Regions from separate parts of the Romboutsia ilealis genome, predicted to be linked through region 1. Evidence: a T-box and tRNA genes for the amino acid it is inferred to sense, from the RefSeq annotation. Region 1 holds a T-box; the other holds one or more tRNA genes.
What was found. The T-box of region 1 lies ahead of pheS (phenylalanine--tRNA ligase subunit alpha). A T-box ahead of a tRNA ligase gene usually reads a tRNA of that ligase, here a tRNA-Phe.
Positions count from the first base shown of each region.

Region 2: it has a tRNA-Phe gene. The T-box ahead of pheS (phenylalanine--tRNA ligase subunit alpha) is inferred to sense a tRNA for this amino acid. The anticodon was not compared.

Region 1 covers NZ_LN555523.1:2,184,594-2,188,031, forward strand. Annotated here, with positions in the region: gene pheT (phenylalanine--tRNA ligase subunit beta) at 1-864, opposite strand, end outside; gene pheS (phenylalanine--tRNA ligase subunit alpha) at 881-1,900, opposite strand; T-box leader at 2,090-2,319, opposite strand; gene CRIB_RS10300 (TrmH family RNA methyltransferase) at 2,370-3,167, opposite strand; gene CRIB_RS10305 (potassium channel family protein) at 3,170-3,438, opposite strand, start outside.
Region 2 covers NZ_LN555523.1:794,549-797,986, forward strand. Annotated here, with positions in the region: gene CRIB_RS03760 (ROK family protein) at 476-1,381, shown strand; tRNA gene CRIB_RS03765 (tRNA-Ser) at 1,482-1,570, shown strand; tRNA gene CRIB_RS03770 (tRNA-Phe) at 1,574-1,649, shown strand; gene CRIB_RS03775 (hypothetical protein) at 1,685-2,071, opposite strand; gene CRIB_RS03780 (hypothetical protein) at 2,089-2,880, opposite strand; gene trxA (thioredoxin) at 3,218-3,438, shown strand, end outside.

The DNA.
Region 1 (3,438 bases):
TGCCATTTTAACAGTCATTTTATTGTATTTTATATCATCTAAATCAAATGCATGAAGTGGTTGTCCAAGCTCTAACATAACGTAGTTTGTTATATCCACTATGTTACTTATAGGTCTCATTCCAGCTTCTATAAGTTTTCTTTGCATCCAGTATGGAGATGGCCCTACTTTAACATCTTTAACTACTCTACCGCAGTATCTTTTACATAAATCTGTTTGTATATCTATTTCAAATGACATTTCTTCATCGCAAGCCTGAACTTTTATTTCAGGATATTTTAATTCTTTTCCTAAAGTAACAGCAGCTTCTCTAGCTATACCTATTATAGATCTACAGTCTGGTCTGTTTGAAGTTATTTCAAATTCTATTAGTGCATCATTTATTCCTAAAACATCTCTTACATCCATTCCTAATTCAAATGAATCTTGATGATCTAGTATATATATTCCATCTTTTTTATGGTCTTCAACAAATGCAGATGGTATAGTTAATTCTTCAGCACCACAGAACATCCCTTCTGATAATACTCCTCTTAACTTGCCTTTCTTTATTTTGAAATCTCCAGGTAGTACTGCACCTATTCTAGCAACTGGTACAAAATCTCCTACTTTTATATTTGTAGCATTAGTTACTATTTGAAGTATTTCTCCGTTTGCAACTTCAACCTTTGTAACTTTTAATCTATCAGCATCTGGATGTTGTTCTATTTCAAGTATTTTACATACTTCAACTCCATTTGTTTCTTTTCCAAAGAAATCTACTTTTTCAACTTTTGAACCTGTCATAGTCATCATATCAGCAAATTCTTGTGTATCTATATCTATGTCAACATAATCTCTAAGCCATTTTAAAGGTACTAACATATTCAAACCCTCCTAATTAAAATTGATCTAAAAATCTCATATCATTTTCAAATAATAATCTTATATCATCTATTTCGTATTTAAGCATAGTTATTCTATCTACACCCATACCGAAAGCAAATCCACTATAAACTTCTGGATCTATTCCACAGTTTCTAAGTACGTTTGGATGAACCATACCTGCACCTAATATTTCTATCCATCCTTCTTGTTTACACATAGGACATCCAGCGCCTTGACACTTAAAGCAAGTAACGTCTACTTCTGCACTTGGTTCTGTGAATGGGAAGTTATGTGGTCTAAATTTAGTTTTTGTATTTTCTCCAAATAACTTCTTAACGAACATATCTAATGTTCCTTTTAATTGAGCCATTGTTACATCTTTTCCAACTACAAGTCCTTCTATTTGATGGAACATTGGAGAATGTGTAGCATCTGGAGCATCAAATCTAAAGCATCTTCCTGGTGCTATTATTTTTATAGGTAACTCTTGATCCTTCATTGTTCTAACTTGAACAGGAGATGTTTGTGTTCTAAGTAATAATTCACTATTTATATAGAATGTATCACTCATATCTCTTGATGGATGATCTATTGGTGCATTTAATGCATCAAAGTTATTTTCAACAGTTTCAACCTCTGGACCTTCTGCTATAGAGAATCCCATTCCCATAAATATTTCACTTACTTCATCTATTATTTGAGATATAGGATGTTTCTTTCCTACTTTAACAGCTTTAGCTGGCATAGTAACATCTATAACTTCTTCAGCTAATTTCTTTTGCTTTTCTATAGCTTTTAATTCTTCTTTCTTTGAAGATATACTTCCTTCTATAGATTCTCTTACCTTGTTAGCAACTTGACCTATAACTGGTCTTTCTTCTGCTGATAACTTACCCATTTCTTTAAGTATAGCAGTTATTTCACCTTTTTTACCTAAGTACTTAACTCTTAGGTTTTCCACAGCTTCTATACTAAAAGTATCTTTAATTTCATTTAAAGCCGCTTCTTGTAAATTAAGTAATTTTTCTTGCACTATATATCACCCTTTCACTATTTATTTACATAAAAATTCGCTTCGCTCATGTCGCCAACGACTTCGTCCGTTGCTCAAAATCTTTTTTACGCTCAAAATAATTTATTGATATTACTTACATTCAAAATTTATCCGCATTTTTTTAAGTATTATAATACCCTTAAGCGTAAAAAAAGCCCTTCATCCCAACCTAGGGACGAAAGGCTACTATTTCGCGGTACCACCCTAGTAGTCTAAAATTATAAATTTTAAACCACCTCAAATAAACTTAACGCGTTTTAACGTTAAAGCCTACTATTAATTTCAGCTTTAATACTCCAGAGGGAACTTCTTTTGAATTCTTATAAAGTACTTTCAGCCTTGATACTTCTCTCTGTGCTAAGTTGATTCAAAATACTTTTCTCTTTCATTGTATTTTAAAATATATTTTTAGATAATTATAACATATAAAATGTATAATTAACAACTTTTAAACTAAGTATTTTTTTATCTCATACATCAGTATTGCAGAACTTATAGCTGCATTTAAAGATTCTGCCTTACCATATATAGGTATCTTAACCAATACATCTGATTTTGATACTAATTCTTCATTTATTCCATTAGCTTCATTACCTATTACTAGTGCAGTTTTATAATTATACTCCACCGTATTATAATAATTATTTGTATCTAAGTAACTAGATACTATATCAAATTTCTTTAGCTTAAGTATCCTTAATGCTTCTTCTTGAGTAGCATGAATTACATTCATATCAAATATAGACCCCATAGTTGATCTTATTACTTTTGGATTATATATATCTACACATCCCTTTAATGCAATTATTGTATCTACTCCAGCAGCATCTGCAGTTCTTATTATCGTTCCCATATTACCAGGATCTTGTATTCTATCTAATATTAGTACAAATCTACTTTCATCAGTTAAATTTTCTTCTAGTGTTCTTTGTTTAAATTTAACTACACCTATTATCCCTTGAGTATTTTCAGTATCTGTTAAATCTTCAAAAATCTTATTTGTAGTTTTATATACCATTATATCTTTTTTCTTAAGTATTTCTAAAAATTCTTTATGTTCTTGCTTTTTTTCAAAATCTTCATTTATAAATACATAATCTAACTTAGCTTTACATTCTATCGCAAGAGTTAATATTCTATATCCTTCTATTATAAATTTTGATTCTTTATTTCTATTTTTTGACTTTAATAATGACTTCGTGTATCTTACTTTATCATTATCTTTAGATGTTATTATCATAGACATAACTACTTTCTCCTAATTATATCTTTATTTTCAGAAGTAATACTACTTATATTGCTACTTTGACCAATCACAACTAGTATACTTCCTGCTTTAAGTTCTTCATCTGGTGATGGTGTTACATTTATACTCTTGCCATTTTTTATAGCAAGTACAGTTATTTCATATCTTGCCCTTAATTCTAAATCAACTAGAGTTTTTCCTACCCAACTAGTTGGAGTAACTATTTCTACTATAGAATATTCTGGATCTAATTCAATGTGATCTAGTATGT
Region 2 (3,438 bases), 1.2 Mb from region 1:
TATATCTGTAATATTTATTATTAGGAAAAATACAAAAATTATTTAAGTAATAATAGGCATAAATACCAACTCAAGTATTAAATTTAAAAAAATAAATAACAATATATAATGTATAAAATAAATTTAAAATTATGTTGAGTTTATTAAAACATAAAGAATATAAAACTTATATAAAAATAGAAGGATATTATAAAGAAGAGTTATAATATAAATATAAAAGTTATTTTTTACGTATAAAGTTAACTATAATATGAAAAATATGGAGAATTTATTAATGGAGGTAATATAAACTACTTTAGATCTTCAAAAATAATGCTTTGAAATGCTTCGACAACGCAGTGGCTCAAGCAATGGATGTGATAAATGCTTCATAGATACATTGTTTTAAGCGGTAGAGGGTGTCATATAGTTGTTGACATGAGTAAAGCGAATTTTTATAAGATAACATAGAAGTTAGAGGTGAAAAATATATAATATGGAAAAATATTTAGGTATAGATATAGGGGGAACCTTTATAAAATATGGAGTATTTAATAAAGATGGAATGGAATTAAGTAGTGGTAAAGTAAAAACTACTATGATAACGCTAGATAGATTTATTAATACATTATTAAATATTATAAATGAAAATGAAGACGTAGATGGAATAGGGATTAGCATGCCTGGATTTATTGATACTAATACAGGATATATACTAGATGCAGGGTCTATATATCCTCTTCATAATAAAAATTTAAAAGAAATAATTTATGAAAAGTGTGGAAAACATATTGAAATAGAAAATGATGCCAATTGTGTAGCATTAGCAGAAAAATGGATGGGAAATGGTAAGGGGTATTCAGACTTCTTAGTTATGACGATAGGAACAGGTATTGGTGGAGGTATAATAATAGATAATAAATTATACAAGGGTAATAGATTTATGGCTGGAGAGTTTGGATATATGATTGTAGATGGAGTAGGACATAATACGCCGAAATATACATCAAATAAAAATGCATCTATGAAAGCATTAGTTAATAGTGTAGCGAGGGCTAAATTTATGCCAAGAGAAATGTTAGATGGTAAAAAGATATTTGATATGATTGAAAATAATGACGAAAAGGTTATAGACGTATATAATAAATGGATTAATCATTTAGCTTTGACTATATATAATTTAGTATATTCATTTAATCCAGAAGCTATATTAATAGGAGGGGGAGTTAGTAAACAGATAAGGTTGATTGATGATATAAAAATTAGATTGTATGAAATAGATAAAAGAATTATTGAATTTGTTAATATAGAAACTTGCAAGTTTTATAATGATTCAGGTAAGATAGGTGCAGTTTATAATTACTTATTTAAAAATAATAAGATAGATGATATTTTTTTTTAAAATTCTAGTGGATAGATATTATTATGTAATAAAATTTTTATAAAAATATATTGAAAAGTAAAAAAATATATGATATAGTATTATTTGTAAAAACATGTATGGAGAGGTGTCCGAGTGGTTTAAGGAGCTGGTCTTGAAAACCAGTGATGCGGTATCGCACCGTGGGTTCGAATCCCACCCTCTCCGCCATAAGCCCAGATAGCTCAGTCGGTAGAGCAGGGGACTGAAAATCCCCGTGTCGGTGGTTCGATTCCGCCTCTGGGCACCAGTTAAAGCACTTACATAAGTAAGTGCTTTTTTTTATTATTTATTTTCTTCGTTTGATTCTATTATCTTTATCAATTCTTTAGTTTTATTTTTTAAATCTTCTAAGTATTTAGTTCTATATTCGTATTGAGCATATCCTAAGATTGATATTTGTTTAGGATCATATATTATTGAAGAGTTTTGAAATTCTTCAAAACTTTCAATTTTTATATCAATTTTATTAACTTTAATATATTCGATTATTTCTGTTGTATATAGTTGGATTTTTGCAAAATGTCTCCGATGTATTTTTTTAAAAGGAAGTCTTATAAAATACCCTATAACCCCTGCATCACCAAAACCATCAATATCCATGGCATTACAACATTTTTTTATATGAATTAATAATTTTTCACAATCATTAATTATATTACTAGAACTCATTTTATTTTAAATCTTTCTTATAACAGAGAACTTTTTAATGTTATTTTATCGTTACCTACATATATCCCGAACTCAAAATCATTGAATATAGAACTACTTGCTCCACTATATGTTCTTCCTTTATACCTATATTTTACATATGCTGACCCTGATGAATTTTCACTTAACTTTGCTCCATATTTATATGCATCCTGTGTTCCAAGCAGATTAGGTCCTAATGCATATTTTGTTATTTTATCATATCCACCATTAACAAGACTATATGAAAATGTAACCTGTATAGTATGACCCTGTAGTGTATTTTGAGTAGCTGTAGCATATAAATTAGAGTATGCAATTCTATTCGTTCCATTAACATAACCACTGCCTGATGTCGTACTTCCACCTGTAATTCCAGTAACTGCACGTGAAATAGAATCATCTTCTTCTAATACTTCCTCAACAACGCCTCCATATATTCCTTCTTGCTTATAAACACCATTAGGATATACTGTAAGTTTATAAAATTCACCATCTATAGTTTTTTCACTTTCTATAATTGGCTCACTATCCTTAGCTTCAGATATTAATTTTGATTCAGATTTTAATAATAAATTCATTTTATTTCTAGCTTGAATATCTCTTAATTCATCCATTTCTATTTTAAAAATCTCTTCAAATTCTTTATGTTTTTTTGCTCTAAAATCACTATCTTCTTTAGATTCAGTTGAAATATTATCCTTAACTGTATCTGCAAATACTTGTCCTAAATTAGAAAAAACCATTAAAGAACTTAATGTAACCACTAACATTTTATTATATTTCCCCATAAAATCCCCCTTATATTTTACATTTTAATTAAAGTATAGTCTGATAAAATAATGTTTGTCAATATAAAATACTATTTTTAAAAAAGTATCACAAAATAGTATTTTATATTGAAATATTTAGAAGTAAATATACTCTTATTCTATTGGTCTATTTTTTATAAAACTTTTTAGAGATAGGAAAAGATTCATTAGAGCTATAGAAAAGACAAAGGATTAGAGATGCAACACTAAGCTTATCTAGACAATTTATATCATTAGAACCTTTAGTTATTTTTTATGTTTAAAGATATTATATACTTTAAAATAGGAGAGGCAAAAAATTCATATTTAAATAAATATGAATATATATATAAGACTGGAAATAATAAATAGTAAAAATATAAATAATAAAAATAAAGTTAAGGAGAATGATAATATGGCACAAGTTATAAGTAGTGAAGAGTTTAATAACCTTGTACAAAATACAGAAGGAATAGCAGTAGTTGACTTTTTTGCAACTTGGTGTGGACCATGTAAAATGTTAGCACCAGTATTTCAAGAAGTAGCAAATGATCTTGA